2 regions of the Micromonospora sp. FIMYZ51 genome follow, and region 1 is predicted to be linked to the other one. Evidence: riboswitches for the same ligand, from Rfam matches in the RefSeq annotation. Region 1 holds a riboswitch; the other holds the start of a gene.
What was found. Region 1 has a riboswitch for S-adenosylmethionine ahead of thrC (threonine synthase). Riboswitches for the same ligand answer to the same signal wherever they lie in the genome.
Positions count from the first base shown of each region.

Region 2: another riboswitch for S-adenosylmethionine. It lies ahead of QQG74_RS06875 (GNAT family N-acetyltransferase); the one in region 1 lies ahead of thrC (threonine synthase).

Region 1 covers NZ_CP134706.1:6,489,534-6,494,544, forward strand. Annotated here, with positions in the region: gene QQG74_RS29215 (GNAT family N-acetyltransferase) at 33-1,052, opposite strand; gene thrC (threonine synthase) at 1,319-2,605, opposite strand; SAM riboswitch class I at 2,615-2,751, opposite strand; gene QQG74_RS29225 (DoxX family protein) at 2,869-3,318, opposite strand; gene QQG74_RS29230 (DUF4232 domain-containing protein) at 3,918-4,616, shown strand; gene QQG74_RS29235 (ABC transporter permease subunit) at 4,625-5,011, opposite strand, start outside.
Region 2 covers NZ_CP134706.1:1,464,892-1,469,902, forward strand. Annotated here, with positions in the region: gene QQG74_RS06870 (AAA family ATPase) at 1-1,257, opposite strand, end outside; gene QQG74_RS06875 (GNAT family N-acetyltransferase) at 1,397-2,023, opposite strand; SAM riboswitch class IV at 2,039-2,154, opposite strand; gene QQG74_RS06880 (alpha/beta hydrolase) at 2,410-3,141, shown strand; gene QQG74_RS06885 (hypothetical protein) at 3,326-3,751, opposite strand; gene QQG74_RS06890 (hypothetical protein) at 3,738-4,391, opposite strand; gene QQG74_RS06895 (hypothetical protein) at 4,388-4,648, opposite strand; gene QQG74_RS06900 (hypothetical protein) at 4,661-4,924, opposite strand.

The DNA of each region.
Region 1 (5,011 bases):
TCACAGCTCCTCCTCGTCACAGCTCCTCCTCGTCACAGCGACAGTTGCCAGTTGCTCCACTGATCGAGCACCCGGAAGCCAAGCCGCTCGTTGATGGCGATCATGTGGTCGTTGCTCGCCGCGTTCCAGGTGTCGATGGCCCGCACCGCCGGCTCGTGGGCGAGCAGGTGCCGCAGGTTCTCGATCTTGGCGAGCAGGCCGAGTCGGTGCCCCCGGTGATCCGGATCGACGATCGTGATCTGCTGGTACGCGTGCCAGTCCGCGGCGGCACCCAGATCCAGCAGCGTCCAGGCGACCAGCCGGCCGGATGCGGTGTGCCGGACCCCGGCGTGGTAGCGCCGCCGACCCCGCGCCTCGAGCACCTGCTCGGTAGCGCGTACCCGCTCCGCGTCCACCTGCTCCGGCTCCCACGCCAGGTCGCCCATTGGCGCGTCGACGAGCAGCCGACCGTCCAGGTACGCCACATCGGCGATCAACTCGTCCGGTGTGTCCCCACGCCAGAACAGCACCTCGTACCCGGTGGCGCGGCCCCGGGCCTCGGCCAGCAGCGCGTCCAGGTGTGCCTGGTCGAGACGGGCGGTGTCGAGTCGCCGCCGCACGTCGGGCAGGGCGTCGACCGCGCCGACGCTGAGGGCGAAGGCGCTTCCCGGTGACGGGCGGTCGGGCTGGCCGGGAAGGTGTGCCTGGCTCATCGCGCTCACCCGTCGGCGTCCGCGCTCGCGCAGCACGGCGACGCCATGCTCGTACAGCGCCCGGCCCACACCCCGCCGCCGGTACGCCGGATGCACGACCAGCTCGGCGGAGGCGTTGTCGGTGTTGTCCAGCTGCGGCAGGTCGAGCATCAGCAGGCCGGCCGGTTCGCCGTCGACCCGGGCCAGCAGGTGGATCGGTTCGTTGCCCGGCATCGGTTGGCGGAGCAGGGTCATGAACCGCCGACGGCAGAACGGCGGAAAGTCCGGCATATCGGCGGCCACCTGTGCGGCACCGACCTGATAAGCCTGCTCGATGGCGGCCTCGTCGGCGGCTCCGAGACGGGTGACACTGATCCTCATGTCCGCAGCGTGCGCCACGGACAGCGCAACGGGCCAGCGAATATTCGCTGGCCCGTTCGCACGTTGGTCGGGAGGGTCGATCGCACAACGCCTCCGGCGTTGGGTCGTACAGACTAAAAGTCTCCGGCGAAACGCCCTCCCGCACGGAGCATCTTGCGCCGTCCGGTTCCTGTCGTCAAGTCCCCGCCCGCGCGTTTCGCAGAATGCAAGGAAGGGCCCCTTATTAACGCCTGGTGCATAGGAAGGGCCCCTTCTTAACCGGCAAGTCAGCTGAGCAGGCCGGCATCGCGGGCGGCCCGCAGGGAGGGCTTGATCCGGTGGGTCGGGCCGACCTGGCCGGCGACCGCGTCCAGGGTCTTGAGGCCCTCGCCGGTGTTGAACACCACGGTCTCGGCGGCCGGGTCGAGCTTGCCGGACTCGATCAGCTTGCGCAGCACCGCGACGGTCACTCCACCGGCGGTCTCCGCGAAGACCCCGGTGGTACGCGCCAGCAGCCGAACTCCGGCGCGGATCTCGTCGTCGTCGGCGTACTCCATCCAGCCGCCGGTGCGGCGCACCGCCTCCAGCGCGTACAACCCGGCGGCCGGGTCGCCGATGTTCAGCGACTTCGCGATGCCGGTGGGCTTGACCGGGGTGATGGTGTCGGTGTCGGCGTGCAGAGCGGTGGCGATCGGGTTGCAACCGGCCGACTGGGCTCCGAAGACCTTCCAGCCGCCGGCCGGCGCTTCCACCAGCCCGATCTCGACCAGCTCGCTGAACGCCTTGTCGATCTTGGTGAGCAGCTCGCCGGAGGCCATCGGGATGACCACCTGGGCGGGGATGCGCCAGCCGAGCTGCTCGGCCACCTCGTAGCCGAGCGTCTTCGAGCCCTCCGCGTAGTACGGCCGGACGTTGACGTTCACGAACGCGGTGTCCTCGAACTCGTCGGTTTCCACCAACTCGCCACAGAGCCGGTTCACATCGTCGTACGACCCGTCGATGGCGACCAGGTCACCGCCGTAGACCGCAGTGGTCACCACCTTGCCCTGCTCCAGGTCGCTGGGGATGAAGACCACCGACGGGGCACCCACCCGGGCCGCGTGCGCGGCCACCGAGTTGGCCAGGTTGCCGGTGGAGGCACAGGCAAAGCGGGAGAAACCGAGGGCACGGGCGGCGGTCAGCGCCACCGACACCACTCGGTCCTTGAACGAATGGGTCGGGTTGGCGCTGTCGTCCTTGACCCAGAGCGCAGCGGTGAGACCCAACTCGGCGGCGAGCCGGTCGGCGGCCACCAGCGGGGTGAAGCCCGGGTCCAGGGAGACCCGGGTGGCCGGGTCCTGACCGGCGGGCAGCAGGGCGGCGTACCGCCAGAGATTGCGCGGGCCGGCCTCGATCTGCTCGCGGGTGACCGAGGCGAGCGCGGCCGGGTCGTAGTCGACCTCCAGCGGGCCGAAACACTCGTAACAGGCGTGCTGGGCGGCGAGCGGGTAACGGGCCGAACAGGCGCGACAGACCAGGGCACGGGCGGGACTGGCGGTGGTGTCGATACCGGGAGCGGCGAGCGTCGACGTCATGTCGAAGTCCTCTCATCTTTCCCCGCATCGCACCGTACGGCGGGGACGGAATTGGCACCTGCCCCGTCTTACGCTCAACGGTGAGCGCTCTGGGGTGGTTGCCGGGGCGTCGTCGGGCCGTATCCCTCAGCCCCTCTGGATGAGGTATGCAGTTGTGTCGTCGAGTCTAGGCAATCAAGCGGCGCTCGTCGCCCACCAATCCCAGCCTGTGAGCGATTCCTCAGCGGCACCGTCGCGTGCCCCGGTGCCGCTGAGCACCGCCGTCAGGCTGGCACGGACCGCCGTTCACCGGCGTCGAGCGCCACCGCCTGTGCCGTCCGCTGCCGCAGCAGGGTGTCCAGCGCCCAGTTGCCCGGGCCGAGCACCGCGATCAGGAAGAACGACCAGCAGAACAGCACGGACAGCTCACCGTGGTTACGCAGCGGCAGCAGCGCCTCGGGCTGATGGACCACGAAGTACGCGTACGCCATCGAGCCCGACGCCAGCAGCGCGGCTGGGCGGGTGAAGAGGCCGACGAGAACCAGCGCGCCACAGAGCGCCTGGATCAGGGCGGCCCACCAGCCGGGCCACTGCCCGAGTGGGACTGGATCGCCGCTGCCACGGTTGCCGCCGAAGACGCCGAACAGGGACGCCAGGCCGTGGCAGAGGAAGAGTAAACCGATGACCATGCGGAACAGGGACAGGGCCGGCCCGCCGAACCGGTCAGTACGCATTCCGGTACCTCCAATGGAGATGAGTGGTGGGCAACCAGAATGCGGGATGCGATAGATAGTTGTCGATGCAATCTCTTCCTTTGGGAACGCTCCCACACTCATGGTACCGACTGGAACTTCCGAAATCCGCCCCACTTTGATCGCGGCCCGCCCGCACCACCGGTCAAACCGACTGGCTAGCGCAGGCGAAGACGACCACACCCATCGACGCCCGCCATGCCCGGAGATCGAGTACGCAGCACCGCCACCCCACCCGATCGGCCACCGACAAGCTGCCCCCACCAACAGATCTTGGAAAGATTCCGCGAGCGACGAACGGAACGTTTCCCACAATTCACCTGACGCAGCCGGTGGCGGCTCCTCCTGCCCACCGGCCGCTGCGTCCGCCGCGCTCATCACGGCGGTGCGTGCACGGCACGCTGACCACATCTTGGGCGCGGCTGCCCATGACCGGGGTCACCGGTGACGGCGGACGGTGCGACGATGACGCGATGCGGGGGACAGCTCAGGCTTCGGTTCGCACGGAGATGCCCGGCGGTCGCGGCGACCGGCTCGGCGGTCGCGCTTATGGACTCGGGCGGCGCCGAAGGCTGGTCGCGTTGCTGGCCACGGTTGCGCTGGTGGCCGGCTGTGCGCCGGTCGAGCGGCCGGGTGACACCGGAGTGGGCGGGCCCGACGTGGATCCGGTCCGGGTGTCGCCGTGGCCCACCGAGCCGGACCGCACGCCGCCGGAGGGCGCAAGACCGCCAGACGGTACGCCGCGGAATGGTACGGAACCGCTGACCGGCCCGGAGCCGACCAGTTGCCCGGAGGCCGGCGTACGGATCCGGTATCTGGGTGGTAGCGCCGCAATGGGACTGCGTGCCATCGGACTGGAGCTGGTCAACTGCGGGACGGAACGGTATCGGCTGCACGGCTACCCGGCGCTGCGGCTGCTGGACGCCGACGGGGAACCGATCACGGTCCGGGTGATCCCGGGGGCGAAGGGGATCACCTCGGGCTTCGACGATCCGCCCCGACCGCTGGTGCTCGCGCCGGGCGAGGCGGCGGGCGCGGCCGTGCTCTGGCGCAACCTGGTCGACGATCCGACCGTGGTCGCGACGAACGCCGAGCGGCTTGACGTTGCCCCGGCGCAGGGTCAGCCGATGCAGGACGTCGGCATGACGGGGCGGATCGATCTCGGCAACACCAACCGGGTCGGCGTCAGCGCCTGGAAGAAGCAGCCACCGACCACGCCGGCCCCGATACCCTCACCCCTCTCGCCCACCCCCTCGCCCTCCCCCGCTCCCCTGCTCTGACACCCCGGTCAGGAGGTGATGTCTTTGCGGGTGAAGCGCCAGAAGGCCAGGCCCCAGAAGAGGGTGGCGTAGCAGATCGCGGAGATGGCACCGCGGACGATGTCGTCGGTCTGCACGGGGGTGGAGAGCAGTCCCAGCCAGGCGTTGCTGTAGTGGGTGGGCAGGAACGACCGGATCGCGCCGAGCGCGGTGATCTGGTCCAGGATGCTGGAGAGGATCCAGAGCAGTACCGCGCCACCCACCGCACCGAGTGCCGCGTCCGTGAGCACCGAGAGCAGGAACGCCAGGCCGGCGACGACCAGCAGCACCACCGCCAGGTAGCCGAGCACCGCGAGCAGCCGCAGCAGCCCCTCACCCGGCTCAAGTTGGGCGGCGACCGTGCTGCGCAGCGGTGA
Region 2 (5,011 bases), 2.0 Mb from region 1:
GTCCGGCACCGCACCGTAGTTGCCGTTCAGGTACCGACGCTGTCGATTCTCGCCTTCCTTCCGAGGCTTGAAATCCGTCAGCGGATAGAGCGAGGAAGCGCCTTGGTCGTCCTTTTCCACGAACCAGATCTCGTCGCGGCGCAGGATCTCCTCCGCATCGAGAGTGCCGAGCAGCGCGGCGTCGTGGCTGGTGAAGATGAGCTGACTACCCAGCGGGTTGGCCTCCGGGCTGCGGAAGAGGCTGATGAGCTTGGCGGTCAAAATCGGGTGCAGGCTGGCGTCGATCTCGTCGATCAGCATGGTGGCACCGGTCCGGAGCATCGCGGCGGCGTGCAGCCCCAGGGTGAGAAGTTGCCGGGTACCGGTCGACTGGTCTCGAAGTTCGAGCAGAGCGGTGCCGTTGGGGCCCTGGTGGGCGAACTGGATCCTCGATCGTTCGAGCACCGCCCACCGACGAGCCCGCCGCTGAACGAATGTGCGATCAGTCGGCAGTGCCGGCTCGTGAGTGCTTTCGCTCGGTCTTGGGTTGACCACGACGCCGACGATTCCGACGTCGGCAGCTTGCAACAGTTCAACGGCCAACTGGAGCATGTCCTGGTCATCCGCGTCGTTAGGACGGAGAAGGCTGGACAAGACCATCTCGGGTTCCATCCGCTGGCCTGCCAGGTAGAACCAGCGGTAAGTGTTGTGCAGCGGTTGCGGGTTCGTCGGATCCGGCTCTGGACGGCTGTGGCCGAAGCGGGCAACAGTGCTGAGGAAAAGTGCAGCTGGCGCGGTGATCTCTGCAATTTGCTCCAGGGGCCGCCGGCCTGACTCCTCGCCCCAGGCGAAGTTGTCCCCATCGCGTTCGAAGATGCGTCGCTTGCGGCCCAACGGATAGTGGTAGAGCCACTCTTCAAGCACCCGATCGTCGTCGATCGTGAACCCGTAGGTGTGCCGGACGTCGCCGAGCATAAGGTCTACGACATAACGTGATGGCTGCCCGACGTTCTCAGGATCCAGTCGGAAAGGTTCGCGGAACAGCCCCACCCCGGGCTCGACCGCGCGGTCAGACTCCACGACCATCTGCCGCATGAACGCCAGAGCGCCGAGGCAGTTGGACTTGCCGGACGCGTTGGCCCCGAAGATGCCGACAACCCTGACAGCCGGGGTCGGAGGCCCACCCGCCTCGATGTTGTCTCCGTAGACCGGTGTGAGGTTGAGCTGCTGCTCGTCGCGGAACGAGCGGTGGTTGGCAAAGCGGAAACTCAGCAGCATCGGCGGTGTGCCCCTACCTGGTGGGCGGTTACAAACGCATCTCTGCGAGTAAACCACGAAGAGGTGGGGGAAGCCCTTCATGGGCAGGTGCTGCTGCCGGGTGCCGGAGCAAAGGGCGTACAGGCCGACGGAGGAAGTGTCAGGGCGTGCTCGCACAGGCCGTGTCGAGCTGGCTTGGGCCGGTGGCGTCCGGCCAGGCCATTCGGAACTTGCGGGGAGAGCCGTTGAGTCGGGACGGGTCGGCGCCGGGTGGTGACACCGTCGCCGTCTCGACATGGCAGGCTCCGCAAGCCTGGTAGAACCGCTGCGCCGCGGTGTTCTGCTCCAGCACCCACAGGTAAAGGCCGTGGGTCGTCGCGTGTGCCACCGCGGCTCGGGCGGCGTGGGCCAGGAGCGCGGTGCCGACACCGGTGCGGTGCTGGTCGTACGTGACGTGCAGGTTGTCGACGAGGCTGCCCCACTGCGGGTCATGGTCGAACATGACATGGACGAAGCCGATCAGCCGGCCGCCGTCCTCGGCCACCACGGTCCGGCTGCGGGTGGGGTCGGCCAGGCGGGTCGACCAGACCGAGCGCCGGTCGGCGACGACATCGCCGTCGAGGAAGGAATCGGAGTACGCGCCGCGATAGTAGCGACGCCAACTGTCGGCGTGCAGCAGCGCGATCTGCCCGGCGTCGTCAACGTCGGCGAGGCGTACTCGCAGCAGATCGTCCTGCTTGAATGCCTGGTCGGATTCCCCGTCCTGGCTGGAGATGGGAGTTGGCACGAAAGCACCTCCGGGCTTCGCAGCTTGCTCGACATCACTCGTGCCGAGCCGGGTCCTCACCCGGAGCACCCCGCCCACGATCGGAGGGTTGCCGGCCAGCAAGCCGGGGCTTCGCGCTGGCGCTCATGACCTGTGTAGACCGTACCAACTCCGCCGCACTTCCGGCGTCCTGCACCGGTTGTCCGAGGCAGTTCGCACCGCGCCGTAGCCTCCGCGATAACCTGTTGGCGGGCCACGGCAACCGCTGCTAGCTTTCCGGAGGCCGTGCGAGAAACCGAGGAGGTGGTACCCGTGAACGTGTCGACATGGGTGCTCCCCTCAGGGGTCACGGTCGGGCGATAGGTCGTCCGGGAGCGCCGTTCAGCGCACTCCCGAAAGGTACGACCATGGAGTTCATTTCCGAACAGCGCCTCGACGACGGCGTCCGCGAGCGCGAATTCACCCTCGGCGAGATCCCCGGCATCCTGTGGACGCCTCCCTCCGTAACCGCTCCGGTGCCGCTGATTCTGCTCGGCCACCCCGGCGGACTGCCGATGATGTATCCCCGACTGGTGGCCCGGGCCCAGCACTGCGCGGCGGAGGGCTTCGCCGCAGCCTCCATCGAGCTTCCCGGCGGCGGTAACCGGCCCCGTTTCCTCGCCGTCGAGGAGGCCCGCGCCGACCTGCGCCGGGCGTTGCAGGCCGGCGAGCGGGTCGACGACGAGATCGTCGACCGGCTCGTCCTCCCGCTTGTCGACAAAGCCGTCCCGGAATGGCGGGCCACCCTCGATGCCCTGCTTGCGTTGCCCGAAATCGGCGGCCCGGTCGGCTACTCGGGAGGGATCATCGCCATCGGCGTCCGGCTGGCGGTGGTCGAGCCGCGCATCCGGGCGGCCCTTCTGTTCGCCGGGAGTTTCGTGCCCCGCAGCATGTTCGAGGAAGCCCGGCAGGTCAGCATTCCGTTGCAGGTGCTGCTGCAATGGGACGACGAAGGTAACGACCGGCAGTTGGCGCTGGATCTGTTCGACGCCTTCGGCTCCCGGGAGAAGGCGCTGCACGCCAACATGGGCGGACACACCGGCATCCCGCATTACGCCGGAGAAGGCGCGAACCGGTTCTTCATCCGGCACCTGAAGTAGAGGTCAGCCCGGCCGGCAGTCTGCCCGCTCATCCGGGCAACGTACCCGATCAGCGTCGAGTGATCAGGGACGCGAGGACAGGTCGACCGCTTCGGCGAGAAAGACGTCCAGCTCGCTGTCCGACATGCTAGGACTTACTTGTTCGTGAGAGGCCGTGTGGCTTGTCAGCCGGAAGATGCAGGGCTCACAACCTGGTGGCCAGCGCTGCTGCTTCAGCGAGAAGCTCGTTCAGCTCGTCGTCACCGACAGCGCCATTGCCCAAGATTTCCAAGATCACCAATCCCTGGATCCGCCCGGCCATCTGGGGCGCTATGGCCGTCTCGACATCGGGATCCACAGCGGCCCGGATCAGCGTCTCGGCTGCGTTGGCGTCGATCTCCGGGGTGCCGGCGGGGGCAGCTGCTCGCATGTCGGCAACGAACCGCATGATCTCGCCTGCGGATGTCCGCTCGTCGAAGCGCCGGTTGACGGCGAAGTAGAAGACCGCACCGAGCAGCGTCGGGAAGCCGTCCCAGCCGATCTCATCGAGGCGGGCTTCGATCCGGTCGTTGGCCTCGTGATCGCCTCTGACCATCGTCCGGATGTAGTCGACCATCTCAGGGCTGCTCATCAGATCGCTTCCTCTCGCGGTGTTTCTTCACCATGTTCCAGACACCTCGAAATCCCACGACGATTGCGCCAGCAGCCATGATGACCGACGTGACCGGGTGCTCCAACTGAGGGCGGTCGACCGGCGTGCCGGGGTCGGAGGCCGTGGACGTCGTGCTACCACTCGATCCCGATCCCTTCAGGCCCTTTTGCAGCTCGCGAAAGCCGGTCGTGATGGCCTGCTCGGTCTGCTTGAGGGTGTCCTCGGTATCGTCTGCCTTCTTGACGTGCCGGCGGAGGAACGCCTCGCCCTTGCGGTTGCGTTCCTCCGTCTCCGCGACCAGGCGTTCGCCGGACGGTGAAGCCGCATCATCTGGTCCGGCGGGCGCGGCGCCGGGGGCGATCGTGTTGACGTACGCGGTGATATGGCTGGCGGCCTCAGACAGCAGGCGGGCGTAGCGGCCGGCTTTGTCCCGGGCCACCTCGGCGTCCGCGACGGCGGCGCGCAACCGGTGGTCGCTACTACCGCGCTGCACCTCGACCAGCCGCGCCAAGGCCACTTCGGCGTCCGTCCGGGCGCGCAGCGCGGTGACCGCTGCGGCATCAAGCTTTCCGCGTACGGCGAGAAGCCGTGCGACCAGTTCGGCGATGCTGCCGCTCATCCGAGTCGGGTGAGGTAGTCGCTTGCGTTCTCGGCGGTGCCTGCGAAGCGGCGGCGAGTCGGTTCGACCTCTGCCTTGGCGGCGGCGAGTGCCTGATGAGTGTCGGTCACGTGCTCGTGTTGGCTGCCGCGCAGGATGGCGTTCGCCGTGCCGGTTGCTGCTTCGGCCTCGGAGACAGCCTGGTCGAACACCCGTTGTCCCTGGCGGACGGCTTCGATGGCGGCGTGAAGGGTCGCCTTGACCTCGCCAACACTCATGGTGGTCGACGGTCAGCCGAGAATGCCGACGTAGCGGCGGGCGGCCTCCGAGCTGCCCTGCACGAGCGTCATGGCCTCGGCCAGGCGCTGCTTGCTCTGCTCTCCTCGGGCGATGGCCTCGGCGATCGTGGGGTGGCCGGTGCCGGCAGCGACAGCACGTAGCCGGGTCAGCATCTGCTCGGTGTTCTCGGCGGCGGCCCGGATCTGGTTGATCGTGGCATTGCCCTGCTCGGCTGCCTGCATCAGCGCCGCCTTGACCTCTTCGATGCTGGCCATGCTGTCCCTCCGTCGATCGTCCGCGAGCGCAGATCACGTTTGCGTAGTCGGGCGGACACTATCGGAGATGACTTCGCTTCGCAGCCC